DNA from 3 places in the Vibrio sp. EA2 genome. Region 3 is predicted to be linked to each of the others. Evidence: predicted binding sites of a transcription regulator. Region 3 holds the regulator's gene; each other region holds the start of a gene.
What was found. Region 3 encodes PurR, which represses purine synthesis genes. Its sites were predicted from a motif close to TNANGNAAACGTTTNCNTNA; they were not measured.

Region 1 (5,817 bases), on a different contig from region 3:
GAGATCAGCGCTTAATACCTGAAGTTCAACGCATAGCTCGCCATATTCACGACAATTATCCTACTAATGCCACGGCGATCATCGATCGTTGGTTAGGCGAACGAGACATTTACTCCAAAGCATAATCCGCAACTCACACTAACTTCAGCGGCAGTCTTACCGTTTGTATTATGTAAGACTGCTTTCATATCTGCTCTAGCTCTCATTAAGCACAACGCAACTCGACTTTAGCGCAAAATTACGACAATTTAGATGTTGAACTCTAAAAATCGGTTTTACTTAAAATACAAACGCCTATAACTCCAAAATTTAATCAACGTCATCAAGGATAGATGCATGAAAAAACAGACTGTGCTTGCGGTTATCGCGGCATTGGTTGGCTCCGTACACCCTACATCTTTTGCCGCTGAAAATGGACAGAGTGCCATTGTAAAATCTGCGGAGCGTTTTGCTAAAAGCTCCGCTTACTTCAACCCTAAGATCTCGCCAGACGGAAAGCACTTAGCTTTTGAATCCAGTATCGACGGCAAGGATGCGCTCGTCATACTCGACAGTAAAACCATGCAACCAAGCAGTGTGTTACGTTTCGTTGGTAATGAACAAGTTGGCGATTATCATTGGGTGAATAACGATCGCATCGTGGCTTCCAAAGAATATTTAAAGAGCTGGTCTATACAGCCACGAAATTATGGTGAATTAGTTTCAATCAATGTCGACGGGAATAAATACGCTTATCTATTTGGTTACAACCCACCACAGTCGAGTAAGTTAGTGCGATCTTCGTCTGGTATCACGGCTTTTGGTACAGTTCTCGATACCTTGCCAAATGATGAACGGCATATCTTAGTTTCTGCCTTACCAATGAAACAGCATCGACTGGATGCCGAAACGCCAAGAGAGGTCTATCGAGTCAACGTATACAATGGCAAACGCTCAAAGCTCATAACGGCTCCAGTTGCCTTTAGCCAGTTCCTCACTGACCATGATGGCGAAGTACGATTTGTGTCGGGCTTCAATAACAGTAACAAACTGGAACTGTTTTATCGCGTTAACGATGAATGGAAGAGCTCCGAGAGCGTCAACTCACTGAATCAGTACACAGAGTTTCACCCCATCTCTTTTGCTGAAAATCAAGACTCGGTGTATGCCGCCGTCAGTCATTTCGGTGAACCAAAGGCCATTCATCACTTAAACCTCAAGACCGGTGAAAGTCGCAAAGTCGTCTCGGATGCAAAGGTGGATCCGAAGCAACATTGGTTAGACCCAGACTCAAAACAGCTCTACGCGGTAGAATTTGAAAGCGACTACCCAACCTATGCGTTTGTCGATCCCAAAAACAAACGCAGTGAATACCTCAAGCAAATCCTGGAGTCTCTGCCTGGCCATCAAGTTCGGTTAGTCAGCGAAACAAAAGCTGGCGACACGTACGTTATCATGGCATTTAATGACAGAAACCCAGGTGATTACTATCTTTTCACTACCGAGCCAAAACAAATTCGCTATCTATTCTCCGCACGAGAATGGCTAGACCCTGCCAAAATGGCCGAAGTACAGCCATTTGAGTTTACCAGCCGTGATGGTAAAACTCTTTCAGGATATCTCACCCTTCCTCCTAATACTGAGGCTAAAAACTTACCTCTCATCGTCAATCCGCATGGTGGTCCACATGGTCCCAGAGACTGGTGGCGCTTTACGGAACAAAACCAGTTTCTCGCCAGTCACGGTTATGCGGTAATGCAAGTGAACTTCCGTGGCAGCGGCGGTTTTGGTAAACAATTTGAGGCCGCAGGTTATCGCAAGTGGGGGACCAATATTCAATATGACATTATTGATGCCACTCAACATATCATCGCTGAAGGCATTGCCGATAAGGACCGCGTGTGTATTTCGGGCGGAAGCTTTGGTGGATACAGTGCGCTGCAGTCGGCAACTATTGCTCCAGAGCTTTTTCAGTGCGCAGTCGGAACCGCTGGTGTCTACGACCTGGAGCTGATGTTCGAAGAAGGGGACGTACCAGATACCCAGATGGGATTGAGCTTTTTAAGCGAGGTTTTGGGCACCAACCCAACCATTCTCAAATCTATGTCTCCAACCCACAATGCCGACAAGCTAAAAGCTTCGATTCTATTGGTGCATGGCGGGAAAGATCAACGCGCGCCTATTGCACATTTTGATGCGATGGCTAAGGCATTAAATAACCTCAACTACCCTTACGAGTCTTTTGTTCTGGATGATGAAGGCCATGGCTTCTACAAAGATGAGCACAGAGCAAAATACTATGCCCGTGTTCTCAACTTCTTCGATAAACATCTGAAAAACTGATCAGACAAAAAATTAAAAGGCGATAGCAACCCCGTTATCGCCTTTTTCTCCCCTACTGGCAATCGTTTGCTTTTTAAATAAATCACTCTATAATCGCGCACAAATTATAGGGTCTGTTGACCTAAAACACTCCGAGTTGACACTGATTAACAGCAATCACAGATCAAAACGTCAGCTCCTCCCAGGGCTCCCATTCAGCGAGCGCTGGGTAATAAATATTGCGACAAGCGAGACAAACCATGACAACTTCAAACCGATCGTCGGAACTGGTCTATCAATTAAATGATCGTCCACCACTGCCACAAACCATTTTCGCTGCCATTCAGCACCTGCTGGCGATGTTCGTTGCAGTGATTACTCCTTCATTGATCATCTGCCAATCGTTGGGCGTACCAGCCGATCAAACCAACACCATAATTAGCATGTCCCTGTTTGCGTCCGGTGTATCATCATTTATTCAGATCCGCACTTTTGGCCCGATAGGCTCTGGCCTGTTATCAGTACAAGGCACCAGCTTTAACTTTTTAGGCCCAATCATTGGTGCAGGCTTGTCATTGAAAGCGGGCGGTGCCGACATCAGCACCATGATGGCCGCCATTTTCGGCACAATTTTGGTGGCTTCATTCGCGGAAATTCTGCTGTCCCGAGTCCTTGAGCACGCACGCCGTATCATTACTCCACTGGTTTCTGGCATTGTGGTGACTCTGATTGGTCTGACACTAATTCAGGTTGGATTGGTCTCAATGGGTGGAGGTTATGCCGCATTGGGTGATGGTACATTCGGTAGCCTGGACAAACTAGCTCTGGCTGGCACAGTGCTGGGTCTTATCGTTATTCTGAACCGCTCAAACAACCCTTACATTCGCGTTGCTTCTATTGTGATTGCAATGCTGGTTGGCTATATCATTGCCTACTTTATGGGCATGGTAGACACATCACAGCTAAGTGAGACCAACCTGGTTGCGCTGCCAATCCCAATGCAATACGGCTTGGCGTTTGACTGGTCGTTGTTTATTCCACTGGTACTGATCTTCTTCATTACCGCGCTGGAAGCCATCGGCGATATTACCGCAACATCAGAAGTATCCGGTGAACCAGTTAAAGGTCCGGTTTACATGAAACGCATCAAAGGTGGCGTACTAGCAGACGGTTTAAACTCAGCGATCGCTGCAGTCTTTAACAGCTTCCCGAACTCTACGTTCAGCCAAAACAACGGCATTATCATGCTGACTGGTGTCGCAAGCCGTTACGTGGGTTACTTCATTTCAGGTATGTTAGTTGTACTTGGTTTATTCCCTGGTGTGGCGAGCTTTGTTCAGTTGATTCCTGAGCCTGTACTTGGCGGCGCAACCATCGTGATGTTTGGTACGATTGCCGCAGCAGGTGTGCGTATTATCTCTCGTGTTGATCTCGACCGCCGTGCGATTTTGATCATGGCACTGTCCTTTTCGATGGGCCTTGGTATTGCTCAGAAGCCAGAAATTCTGCAATTTATGCCAGAGTTTATTAAGAGCATCTTCTCGACAGGCGTTGCTGCGGGCGGTATCACCGCAATCATCTTGAACCTGTTATTGCCAGAAAAACTGGAAGATGAAGAGTCTGAAGCTGAAGAGATTAAAGAATCCTGAACTGATCAATAGGATAATAAAAAAGCCCAACTTAGATTCTCGGTTGGGCTTTTATTTTGCTCGTTAGTAACGCCTTCTTTGTCGGATTACTTAGTCGGGAAGCTGATTTGTGCGATTAAGCCACCTTCACTACGATTTCGCATCACAACCGATCCCGAATGCTGGCTGACAATGCGCTTAACGATCGCCAAGCCCAGGCCAGTCCCTTCACTGCCTCGAGCGGTATCGCCACGTGTAAACGGTTCAAATAGTTTGCCGACCTGCGCTGGATCAATACCAGGGCCATTATCTTCCACCGTGACCCACACAAGTTTATTATCAGCCGTCATGCCCGTCGACACTTTAGCCCAGCCATTGCCATAGCGAACCGCATTCACTACTAAGTTAGTCACAGCACGTTTTATTGCAATCGAATTACCCAGAGCAGGTTTGATAGATTCTTCAATTTTAGTCTCAATTTCCCGTTCATCACTGCCTTCTGAACTTGCGACATCACACACAATGTCGTTCAGGTCCACCGCCTCAAACGTCTGATTATTCACTGGTTTAAGGTAGTCCATAAACTGGCTGATGATTTCATTACACTCTTCCGTATCGCTGATGATGCCTTCAGCGAGATAGCTTTCCTCTGGTGACATCATTTCTGTCGCGAGACGAATTCGAGTCAGAGGGGTTCGTAAATCGTGGCTGATCCCCGCCATCAATAAAGCTCGGTCTTCTTCCAGCTCCTGAATACCTTTCGACATCTGATTAAAAGCACGGGTCACCGCGCGAATTTCTAACGCGCCTTTCTCTGGTATCGGGGGCGGTATCTCACCTCGCCCAACCCCCTTAGCGGCTCTTTCTAACGCCAGTAACGGTCGGTTTTGAAAACGAATAAATAGCCAGCCACCAGCGATAATCAGCAATGCCATGATCAGACTGTTACGAAAAAGCGGCGCAAAATCCTCTTCTTGAAGCTCTGAGAGTGGGATACGAATAAGCGAGTTTGGTAGCTTGTCGATATGCATCCACAAGATGTAACTCTCCTCGCCCAACATCAAACGTACTTCAGTCGGGGAGTCCAGTTCCTGAGTCATTTCTTCCGACATCAATTCAATCGACATCGCATGATTAAACTCGTCCGCCCTTTCACTATTAATACTGTGAACCGTTACACCCAGTCTTTCTAATAACTGGCGTCGTAATGGTGCTTCAGATTGAAGTTCTCCGTCGGCATCCAGGACCAGGTTGAGCTCATGGGCGAGAATTTTGTTGAACTGCTGCAGGCTCGGCATTAACGCATAATTGAAAACGGCATAATAAGAGAAAACTTGGCTAGCGAGAAGCAAAGAGATAAATAGCAGAATAGATTGAGTAAGAGAGCTTCGGATTCGCATGGACAGTTCCTGGTGATCCTAACAGAGTGTTGCTAAAAGAATGTGCCTAATCGAGACTTTCCGCCCTCATACAGGAGATGCAAGAGGACGGAATGTACAGACAAATATCGGAGTGCAGTTACGCGAATTAGACTTCTTTGCCGTCTGGGACAAATACGTAGCCCAAGCCCCATACCGTCTGGATGTAACGTGGTTTACTCGGGTCATCTTCCAACATACGACGAAGACGAGAAATTTGTACGTCAATAGAACGTTCCATTGCCGAATATTCACGACCACGAGCCATATTCATCAGCTTGTCACGCGACATCGGCTCACGCGCGTTGGTGACCAAGGCTTTTAGTACCGCAAACTCACCGGATGTTAATGGCATTGCTTCTTCACCATGGAACATTTCACGCGTCCCGAGATTCAAACGGAACTCACCAAATTCCACCACTTTTTCTTCTGTGCTTGGTGCGCCCGGAAGCTCAATGGTTTGACGGCGT
Region 2 (5,817 bases), 260 kb from region 3:
GTGATGAAAACAATAAAACCGGAACCTAGTGGACCATTGAAAAGCACAATAAGAGAAAATGGTAAAATGAGAACTAAGCTCAACGTTGTATAAGACTGGAAAATGGCTCTAGACATGATTGACAGGCTGGTGCCTGAAGGAGCTAGCGCATGCATCAACGCGGAAAATACGGTTATCCCTGAGAGAATCAGTAATCCGCCTAACGCATCTTCAACGTTTTTTGCATCTGGGTAGACAATTATTAAGCTAAGACACAGGTGAACAATTCCGATGATAATAAAGCTCTTTCGTTGTGCTAACTTTTCCTTCCCTGATTTTTTATCATCAGTCATTCATGTCACCTAAACCTTTAAATTAAAGTTATAAATCTAGAAATTATAGTCACTGGATAAACACTCGACTTGAAAGCAGCTCATGCCCACGCATTTTTTCGTCAGGCTCTAAATGGCTCCTAAAGCAGTTACTAAAAATCAAGCTGACACTCTCCTATCGGCTTTTTCATATTCACAACTTTACCTTGCATCTTTCGTTGCGAGTTAAGGCATTGAATGGTCTAATACTCTTATCGGTTCCGTAAACGGTAAGCAGAATGCACCAAGATAATCAGCCCACTTTTTTCTTCTTTGACTACGAAACTTGGGGAACAAACCCTGCAAAAGATCGTCCGAGTCAATTCGCTGGTGTTCGCACAGATGAAAATTTCAATATCATCGGCGAGCCTTTAGTTATGTATTGCCAGCCACCTGCTGATTACCTTCCTTCTCCTGAAGCTGCTTTAATTACTGGGATTACCCCACAAAAGGCGGTGCAGGAAGGTCTGCCTGAGCCTGAGTTTATTGCCAAAATTCATGCCGAGTTATCCAAACCCAATACCACCAGTTTGGGTTACAACAGTATTCGTTTTGATGATGAAGTGACGCGTTACACCTGTTACCGCAACTTTATTGACCCATATGCGTGGAGTTGGCAGAACGGCAATTCGCGCTGGGATTTACTTGATGTGCTGCGCGCTTGTCATGCCCTTCGACCAGAAGGCGTTGAGTGGCCAGAAAATGAAGAAGGCTTTCCTAGCTTCAAACTCGAGCACCTGTCTGTTGCCAACGGTATTGAACACAGCAATGCACACGATGCCATGGCTGACGTTATCGCAACGATCGAGATGGCGAAGAAAGTTAAAGCCGCTCAGCCTAAATTGTTTGATTACTTCTTCTCAATGCGTCAAAAGCGTAAGCTGAATGAATTGGTTGATATCGTCAATATGACGCCTTTGATGCACGTTTCTGGCATGTTAGGACGCGAGTGTCAGTACACAAGCTGGATTGTGCCTGTTGCCTGGCATCCAACGAACAACAACGCGGTTATCACGATTGATTTAGCCAAAGATCCGCAACCAATCCTAGAGCTGTCTGCGGAAGAGCTGCACGAAAGGTTGTACACCAAGCGAGAAGACCTCGGTGATTTACTGCCTGTACCAGTTAAACTTGTTCACTTGAATAAGTGCCCTATTCTGGCACCAGCGAAAACACTGACGGCTGAAAACGCGGAGTCTATCGGCATTGAGCGTCAACAATGCTTGAACAATCTGGCTCTGTTGCGTCAGCACCCAGAGATCCGTGAAAAGCTGATCAGCCTGTTTTCTGTTGAGCGCACATTTGAAAAAAGTGATGATGTGGATACTCAACTGTACGATGGCTTTTTCTCTCCGGCGGATCGCGCAGCGATGGATATTATTCGCGAGACCGACCCGAACAACCTGGCGGCGCTTGATATTGAGTTCGATGACAAACGCATAAAACCCCTGTTGTTCCGTTACCGTGCGCGTAATTTCCCAGCTACGCTCGATGAACAGGAACAAAGACGTTGGGCACTTCACTGCCGCGAAGTGTTTGAAAACCAAATCGAAGAGTATATGCTGAATTTAGAAAACTTAGTTCACGAACATGAAAGTGACGAAAAGAAAATCGCACTATTAAAATCCGTTTATCGTTACGTAGAGACGCTAGCCTCTTAATTTGTTACTTAATCAAGGGCACCGTCAGGTGCACTTGTCGTTTTTATATGCTGCCCAAATGATAAAAGATCGATTATTACAACTGACTCAATTGCTCGTTTCCCTCTGTCTCATTATGGGAGCACTTGGGATCGGAGTGACTATTCAAAGGTTTACAGACACTTCTGTTCCAGGGAGTGTTATCGGTATGATCCTGTTATTCCTCGCTATGGCAACCGGGATTGTCAAAGTAGAGTGGGTAAAAACTGGCGCAACGCTGTTTATTCGCTACATGATCTTGTTATTCGTTCCAGTTAGTGTTGGCCTGATGGATCATTTCGACATGCTTTTTGCCAATGCACTTCCCATTCTTGCAAGTGCGGTCGGCGGCACATTGATTGTGCTGGTAAGTCTCGCATGGCTGCTGGATTACCTGCTAAAGGAGAAACACTAATATGTGGATTTTACTCACTATTGTTGTTTTCCTTATTGCTCGTAAGATCGCGATTAAAGCGAATCACCCAATTGTTAACCCACTGCTTATCTCTATTGCGGTCATCATCCCCTTGTTGACCTACCTGAACGTGCCTTTTGACACTTACTATGCCGACAACGAAGTGTTTAGTTTCCTGCTACAACCTGCCGTTGTGGCACTAGCTTACCCGCTATATGAGCAGCTTCCTCAAATCAGAGCAAACTGGCGCATCATTACCTTGGCTTGTGTTCTCGGCAGTGTGATGTCGATGACGACCGCGACTTTAATAGCCGTCGCTTTTCACACCGAGTTGAGTTTGATCGCGAGCTTGGTTGGTAAATCAGTGACCACCCCTATTGCGATGGAAATCTCCAGCCACCTTGGTGGTGAAGCGGCTGTTGCGGCGATTTTGGTACTTCTGGTTGGCTTGTTGGGTGCGATTGTGGCTTACCCTATCTACAACCTGATTGGGATTAAGCATCCTATTGCCCGAGGTTTAACCATGGGTACGGTGTCCCACGCACTGGGGACTGCGACGTGTGTCGAGAAACAACCAGCAGACGCGGCGTTCTCGTCTTTGGCGTTAGTACTTTGCGGCATTATTACGTCGGTTCTGGCTCCGAGCTTTTTTGCTCTGACTGTCTGGCTGTATCAATAAGCAACGGTTTTGGCCTGCCTATCATCTGGGCAGGTCTTTCCCCGATTCTCTCTCCTATTCTACCTCTACAGATTGAAATCCGTTCGCAACCTGACCTCTTAGAAATGTAATGGGAGCGACACTCAATGCCTCATCACTTGTGATATGTGTATGAGTTAATATATTTAAGAGATCGACGTAACATTCAGCGCCTGTGCAATCGAATACATGTGTGACTTCACTCTAACTATGTAACGTTAATTACAATTGCATTATTTTGCGTGATCTAAAGCACAGAACATTTTCCCACTTTACATAGAATAACTGTCCATGCAATAACAAGGATTCAACATGAAAAGTCGCATTGAACAAGCGCTAGCAAGCGCACCTGAAGCACTTTCAAACCAACTTGCTCCTATCGTCTTAGCCGACGATTTTGATGCTACTCTTTCAGCACAGCAGTTTGAGCAGTTACTGTCTGCTACCGCTCTATCTGACAAAGCGCTGCGTGTTGCTCTGCTTCCTTTTGCCGCGGCTTATTCTTACGCGCCTATTTCTGAGTTTTATGTTGGTGCCATTGTTCGCGGGCTTTCTGGCCGTCTCTACTTCGGCGCAAACATGGAGTTCCTTGGTGTTCAGCTTGGTCAAACTGTTCACGCAGAACAATCTGCAATCAGTCACGCCTGGATGAAGGGTGAACGCGGTGTTAAAGACATCACGATTAACTTTAGCCCTTGTGGTCACTGTCGTCAGTTTATGAACGAGCTGTCTACAGCGAAAGAGCTAAAAGTCCAATTGCCAGAGCGTGAAGAAAAATCGCTACATGAATATCTACCCGAAGCATTTGGACCCGCCGATTTGGGTATCAAATCTGGCCTAATGGCTGAAGTTAAGCATCAGTTCGAATGTGAAGATAACGATGTGCTGATTCAAAAAGCCGTCGATGCAATGAACATGAGCCATGCCCCTTACACCAATAATCTGAGCGGTTTGGCGTTAGAGCTTGCTGATGGACGCGTTTTCCAAGGTGCTTACGCTGAGAATGCGGCGTTTAACCCGAGCCTTCCTCCTCTTCAAGTTGCTTTGATTCAGGTGTTACTGGCAGGTGGAACCTTTGATAACATCAAAGCGGCAGCGTTAGTGGAGAATTCAGAAGGTAAAATCAGTCATCTTGCTGATACTCAGTCAACGTTAGAAGCGTTGAATCCCGACATTCCACTAAGTTTCGTTAACGTGTAATCACATAATGATGTCGATGAAAGCTCTACAAAATGTAGAGCTTTTTTATTACTAAAAAACCCTACGCAAACGTTTGCTTTAAGATAAAAATTCAGTATGATCCCCTGCAAATTCTGTCTCATCACTTTATTTTGTAAGGGAACGATATGTTCGGTACTGCAACCAGCGCAAATGCTACTCGTGTGTTACTTTTAGGCTCTGGCGAACTTGGTAAAGAAGTCGCGATTGAATGTCAACGTCTGGGTCTGGAAGTCATCGCTTGTGACCGTTATGCGAATGCACCAGCCATGCAAGTCGCTCACCGCAGCTACGTGCTTGATATGCTGGATGGTCAAGCATTAGAAGAAATCATCAATAAAGAGCAACCGGCTTACGTTGTTCCTGAAATTGAAGCTATTGCGACCGATAAGCTAGTAGAGCTTGAAGCGAAAGGTCTGAATGTCGTTCCAACGGCTAAGGCAACTAAGCTTACAATGAACCGTGAAGGTATTCGTCGTTTAGCCGCAGAAGAGCTTCAACTGACAACTTCCCCTTACCAATTCGCAGACAACTACGATGACTTTAAAGCCGCAGTCGAGTTTACGGGTATCCCTTGTGTGGTTAAACCAGTGATGAGCTCATCTGGTAAAGGCCAGAGTGTCATCAAAACAGAAGCTGACATTGAAAAAGCGTGGAACTACGCGCAAGAAGGCGGTCGTACAGGCGCTGGTCGCGTGATTGTTGAAGGCTTTATTGATTTTGATTACGAGATCACTTTGCTTACTGTTCGCGCTGTGGATGGCGTACACTTCTGTGCACCAATTGGCCACCGCCAGGAAGATGGTGACTACCGCGAGTCTTGGCAGCCTCAAGCAATGTCAGAAAACGCAGTAAAAGCAGCACAGTACGCAGCGGAAAAAGTCGTCAATGCTTTAGGCGGCTACGGTATTTTTGGTGTTGAGTTGTTTGTGAAAGGCGACACTGTGATCTTCAACGAGGTCTCTCCTCGCCCACATGACACGGGATTGGTTACCCTGATCTCTCAGGAAATGTCTGAGTTTGCACTTCACGTTCGTGCGTTTACCGGCATGCCAATCAACAACATTGTTCAATACGGTCCTTCTGCATCAGCCGTTATTCTTGGTCAGGGAACTTCTACAAACATTCGTTTTGAAAACCTGTCTGAAGCTCTGGCACAGCCACAAACGCAAGTTCGTCTGTTTGGCAAACCAGAAATCGACGGTCGTCGTCGTTTAGGCGTGGTTATGACTCGCCGAAACAGTATAGAAGAATCCGTTCAAGATGCGGTAGAAAGTGCATCGAAAGTAAATATCATTTACTAAGTTCATTCTGACGTTCTGACATAACAAATAGCGCAGCTATATCAGCTTAATACCGTTCGTTTAACAGCGAACGGTATTATCATCCGTCATTCTGGACAGCGACGAAGGAGCGTGATTCAGAATCTTCTATCCGAGCACTCTGTCACCAAAATTA
Region 3 (5,817 bases):
AGCTCAATGCTTACTTTTGCAGAGTGCGAGTCACGTATCGCCTTGTAAGCACCTAGTGCGCCAGCTTCTTCAAGTTGTTCAACTGATTTAATGCCAGCTTTCTTAAGCATTCGTTCTGTGGCTAGTCGTAAATTTGGCAGATCTTTTAACCTGTCAGGTTTACTACTGGCTTGTTGCTTTTTTTCTAAATTGGCTTGTTCTAAAGACTTCTTCGCGACTTCTATCAAGCGTTCACTGGATTCCCATAAGTCGTTGGAAATCGCATAGTATTTAGTAACGACCGGAAAACCACGTTTTTTATAAACGTACGGTTTTAGTCCTTGCTTCTCGAAGTTAGATGAAGTTTGTTGGTCTGCTCGTATATGAAGTTGATCATTTACAACCAGTGCAAACATCGTTTCATCAGCGAAAAGTCCGAAGCCACCAAACATTGAGCGCGACTTGATCGTACCAAGTGCCTCAAATAGCTTCATAGAATCTTTGAGTATCGGTTTATCCATTATGTGTTATCTCGGTGTAATTAATATTACGCCACCAAAAGTCAGGTCCGAGAGAATAGCAAATACATGCAGGAACAATGTCATTATAGAGTAAACTCATTATACGCATATTTGCCATCGGTAACCCCGCTACCTTCCATTAGAAACATGGTTAAGGCCGGAAGCTTTGCGTCCCATCCTTTCGGATGGTTTGCCCTGTGCGTGACACGTAGAGAATACTTTTTATCTTGAATTAACATCACGTTTCAGAGATCAAAATGTGATGTTGCTTCAGTAAAACGCCCTTATATTATGGTTGTGGTTTCATAATTGAGATTGAAGACTGAGCACAGGTTGTAAGGCTATGTGAGGGAGCTCGTGTTTATACAAAACAGCAACTTATAAAATGTTTATTGATTGTAGTGAACACAAACGACGAAAAAAGATAATTTTTAACGTGAAAAATAAGCGCTCTGGCGAGCGCTTATTAGTAATTAATTGAGTTTTTTGACCGTATTTCGAATGACCAACTCTGGCTGCATTTCAAAAATGCGTTTCTCGTGCTCTTTGTCTTTAATACGTTCAAGTAGAATCTCAAAAGCATTTTTACCGACACGCCGCTTCGGTTGGTGGATCGTTGTCAGTGGTGGCGAGAAATACTCTGCCAACTCGATGTTGTCGTAACCGACGACAGATATCTCTTCTGGAATCTTGATACCATTTTGTTGTAAACGGCTCATCAAACCGAGCGCCATGGTGTCATTGAAACAGAATACGGCCGTTGGACGTTTTTCCATGGCAGTAATTTTGTCTGCGACCAAAACAGCGGTATCACATTCAAAGTTACCTTCAAGAATCCAGTCCTCGTTTACCGGTAAATTCGCTTCTGCCATGGCGCGGCGGAATCCAGCGATACGCTCTTGGCATGCGAGTTTCTCAAAGTGGCCACTCAAGCAAGCAATATCGGTATGACCATTATCAATCAGGTACTTAGTCGCGATATATCCACCTTCTTCTGAGTTGTCCATAATTTTATCGGCTTGGGAGCTCTCTGGGCCCCAATCCATAACAACTTTTGGGATATCAGAATGGCGATCGAGCATTTGTTTAAGTTCTTCGGTCAAGTCGGAACACATCACCAGAATGCCATCTACACGCTTTTCTGCGAGCATGCGGATGTAATCTCTTTGCTTTTCATAGATACCACCAGTGTTACACAGGATTAGTGTGTAGCCTTGTCGGTAACAGTAACTCTCTACACCATCGATGACTTCGGAGAAGAATAGGTTGGTAGATTGCGTTACCAACATACCGATAGTCCGAGTTGAGTTACATTTCAAGCTACGAGCTACCGCACTTGGTGCATAGTTAAGCTCATCAACAGCTTTCATTACTTTTTCTTGCGTTGCTTCTGCAACAAAACGCGTTTTGTTGATAACGTGCGAAACTGTTGTGGTAGAAACGCCGGCTAATCGAGCGACGTCTTTTATAGTGGCCATAAATGGTGTCCTGTATCGAGCTACTAATATACCGAGGGACTAAACCTTGTGCTGCGTGTCTTGTGTAAACTTAGCGCAACAAAATTAATGGCGCTGAGTATGTTTAGCAGTGGTTACTCCGAAGTCGGTAGAGGGTAAGTAGCAACAGCGGTTGATAAAGCAACTTTCTTCAACTGAGTGCAGAAAGGTCAACAACCTATTAAGAAAACACAAAAACCGCTTTATTTCAGCGGTTTACATAAAATCATATTTAATCGTTTGCGTTCACATTTTAGCCCTATGCGGGCAGGCTGGCAATAATTTCAGCAATGGTTTTGTGTCTCGGAAGTCACATTTTGATTGCTAAAAAGCGAGCGCTCGGAACAATTTTAATCGTTAACGAATAAAATATAGGGAACCTCATCGACAGGCTCCCTAAAATAGGCGGCAATTATTCACCAAGAAGGTAAGCGCTGTCCAGTTTACAAAATGCAATTAATAGTTGCGAGACACTGGCATAGAAGCCAAATTCATCCAGTTGCTGACATTTTTGTGCGAACTGTGGTAACCAGGACATGAGTTGGCCTTGGATGAATTCATTTTGTTTTAGGAAGGCTTCTTCCATGTGTTTTTCTTGTTCAAACTCATTAGAGCGAATGATCATATTACCTAAGAAGTCGAGCTCTACCGCTAAATGGTCGGCGGGTTCCTTCAGGCTGTCGTCAACTTGGACACCAAACTCCGCCATCAATCTTTCCATCTCTTCTGCTGGCTTGTCATTGAGCAAACCTGATTCGCCGATATACATCGAAGCGTAAGGAAGTGCGCCGTACTTTTCTGTCTTTAAGAACAGCTCACAAAAATCAGCAGCAAGCTCTAGTTGCGCATCTTCACGGTCTTGTAAGCGATTCAACGCGTCAACAAGGCGATCAATTGCGGGTTTGAGAGATTCATTTTCACCTAAGCCCGCCAAAAAGCTACGAATTTCGACACTATGGTAAGCCTCCAATTCTTTGGCTGTCAGTTCTTTAGCGAATAAGCTAGAAAACCACCAGTAGATCTCGGCGCGTTTTTCATTAAAAGCTTTCACTTCTTGCATTTTAGGCTCCTGAATGATGCTCTGTTTCTGGCACCACAAAATCAAATTCAGATGTCCCTTAAGTGTAATCAATTAAAATGAACAGCAGTAACTATAACTATGATGTTTTATAGAGAAATATGTCCATTTATTAACAGGGTTCAGTAAGCTTGTTTTGAATCAACAAAATCATTAAATCTTGCTTTTTAGCCCGCCCATGACTAGAAATGTTAATAGTTATGAATAGAATACATCTCGAATAATAAATGACAGAAAGTGGTGTAAATGAGCTATCACGTATTAGTCGTAGAAGATGATGTTGTAACTCGCAGTAAGCTGGCGGGTTATTTCCAAAATGAAGGGTACACAGTCAGTGAGGCCGAAAGCGGCATGCAAATGCGTGAAGTGCTGCAAGCTGGTGACGTTGACCTTATCATGTTGGATATTAACTTGCCGGGTGAAGACGGCCTGATGCTTACGCGTGAATTACGTAGCCAATCGGATATTGGTATCATATTAGTGACAGGACGCACGGATAGCATCGACAAAATCGTTGGTCTGGAAATGGGGGCGGACGACTATGTCACCAAACCTTTTGAACTCAGAGAATTATTAGTTCGCGTTAAAAACTTATTGTGGCGTATTTCGAATGCACGCAATGGCTCAAACAAAGTGAACGAAACTAACGAACAGCATATTGTCCGTTTTGGCGAGTGGACGTTTGATATTCAACGTCGAGCGTTGAGCCGCAACGGTGAGCCGGTCAAACTGACCAAGGCGGAGTACGAGCTATTGGTTGCGTTGTCTTCGTACCCGAATCAGGTGCTGAGTCGGGAACGAATTCTGAATATGATCAGCCATCGTGTGGATGCGCCAAATGACCGCACAATTGACGTCTTAATTAGACGCATGCGTGCGAAGATGGAATTTGACCCTAAGAACCCGCAAATCTTTGTTACCGTTCATGGGGAAGGCTATATGTTTGCTGGTGATTAATACTCAAAACACAAGCACAACAAAAAGGAGAGCCGTTGCTCTCCTTTTTGTTCCGTTAAATGACCTTCTGTCATCCACTCAAAGCATCCGCTATTGAGGCTCGACCATCGGCGTTTGTCCTACCGTATCACGCAAGCGTTGCCAGATACTGCCAAGATACTCATGCCAGAATAATTCGGTTTGCTCTAAGTAACGCGCTTTCGGTGAGTATTTGTCCCAAGGTTGATTAACATCTTCGATGGCTAGGAAGTTTGTCGGCGCCGGGATGGGTTTAATTCCTGCTGCGTTAAATTCATACAGCGCCCGGCTCATATGGCTGGCGGAGGTAACCAAAACAATTTCCTTTTGCTGAACAAACGCTGCAGCCTGACGAGCTTCTTCCCAGGTATCTTTCGCATCTTCCAGTAAAATAATATCGGATTTCGCCACACCGAGCGCCAGAGCCACGTTCGCCATCATACGCGCATGGCTGATTTCAGAGCCACCATCATAGCCAGACAAAATTAATTTGGCCCCAGGATACATACGTAAAATCCGGATTCCCTCGGTTAAACGCATCAGTGCGGCACGACTTAACTGGGAAGTCGGTGGAATTTCGTCATCGATAACATGGCCATTGCCTAACACCATTACGTAGTCGATGGTTCCGGAAACGGGAAGAAACGCTTTATGCTCGCGTTCCAGTGGCATAAGAAGCTTGGTTGAAACAGGCTGGAAGGCAACAAGAAAAATGCCGACAAAAGAGAATAAAACAACGAAGCAGCCGGTTTTACGCTTAGTGGTAAAACTAATGAGAGCAAGACCCAATAATCCTATCAGCAGTAATGCTGGTAAGGGCATGAGCAAAGCTGACACTACTTTTTTCAGCTCAAACATACATAAATAGTCCGAAAAAACATCAATTGAAAATAAAAATGAGGGTATTCCTCTTTATTCCTGCTTTCCTTGTGCCAGAATAGCGGCACAATCCGTTATGATAACCCAGCAGAAGTGACAGAAGACCGCAATTTCGACGATATCGCCCACAAATTTGCAAAAAATATTTACGGCTCCGACAAAGGGGAGATCCGCCAAATCATTGTGTGGGAAGATTTTCTACAGATTCTAAGTGAATTAGAGGCCGACCAGCAACCCCTAGACGTTTTGGATGCAGGTGGTGGTTTAGCACAAATGTCTCAAAAGCTTGCTAAGCTCGGACATCGTGTCGCTTTATGTGATCTATCTTCGGAAATGCTGCAACTAGCCAAACAGGATATTGAAAATAATGGTTTGCTTGAGCAGTATCGCCTGATTCATTCACCTGTCCAGTCCATTGGCAAGCACATGGACAGCCAGGTGGATCTTGTCATGTTTCACGCTGTGATGGAGTGGTTGGTCGATCCAAAGGCGGCGCTCGAAACGGTGTTGGAACAAGTCAGACCGGGAGGCATTGCATCGGTGATGTTCTATAACCACCATGGTTTAGTCTATAAAAACGTGGTTTGTGGCAACATTCCTCATATTTTGGATGGCATGCCTCACCGAAAAAGATTTAAATTACAGCCGCAAAAAGGCCTGAAACCAGAAGAAGTTTACCAATGGATAGAAGACTCCGGGTTCAGTATTTGTGGTAAATCTGGTATTCGCTCATTCAGTGATTACATAGGAAATATGCAATACATGGGTGATTACGAGTTTGAAGATGTGTTGGCGCTAGAAAAACAACTTTGTCGACAAGAGCCATACCTCTCATTAGGTCGCTACATTCACGTGTGGGCCAAAAAGAAACAAAAACAGGAATAACAAT

Region 1: RXX31_RS18360 (uracil-xanthine permease family protein) is a predicted target of PurR. The motif match lies at 2,377-2,396, and genes of this name have one in related genera.
Region 2: purT (formate-dependent phosphoribosylglycinamide formyltransferase) is a predicted target of PurR. The motif match lies at 4,403-4,422, and genes of this name have one in related genera.

The regions. Positions count from the first base shown of each region.
Region 1 covers NZ_JAWLID010000010.1:124,936-130,752, reverse strand. Annotated here, with positions in the region: gene recG (ATP-dependent DNA helicase RecG) at 1-125, shown strand, start outside; gene RXX31_RS18365 (S9 family peptidase) at 337-2,322, shown strand; gene RXX31_RS18360 (uracil-xanthine permease family protein) at 2,562-3,950, shown strand; gene envZ (two-component system sensor histidine kinase EnvZ) at 4,037-5,329, opposite strand; gene ompR (two-component system response regulator OmpR) at 5,457-5,817, opposite strand, start outside.
Region 2 covers NZ_JAWLID010000002.1:400,049-405,865, reverse strand. Annotated here, with positions in the region: gene RXX31_RS06130 (hypothetical protein) at 1-332, opposite strand, end outside; gene sbcB (exodeoxyribonuclease I) at 590-2,011, shown strand; gene RXX31_RS06120 (CidA/LrgA family protein) at 2,070-2,444, shown strand; gene RXX31_RS06115 (LrgB family protein) at 2,446-3,123, shown strand; gene cdd (cytidine deaminase) at 3,454-4,341, shown strand; gene purT (formate-dependent phosphoribosylglycinamide formyltransferase) at 4,488-5,663, shown strand.
Region 3 covers NZ_JAWLID010000002.1:138,401-144,217, forward strand. Annotated here, with positions in the region: gene RXX31_RS04965 (TfoX/Sxy family DNA transformation protein) at 1-500, opposite strand, end outside; cyclic di-GMP riboswitch class I at 617-705, opposite strand; gene purR (HTH-type transcriptional repressor PurR) at 974-1,978, opposite strand; gene torD (molecular chaperone TorD) at 2,409-3,056, opposite strand; gene torR (two-component system response regulator TorR) at 3,321-4,031, shown strand; gene elyC (envelope biogenesis factor ElyC) at 4,122-4,907, opposite strand; gene cmoM (tRNA uridine 5-oxyacetic acid(34) methyltransferase CmoM) at 5,022-5,813, shown strand; gene mukF (chromosome partition protein MukF) at 5,816-5,817, shown strand, end outside.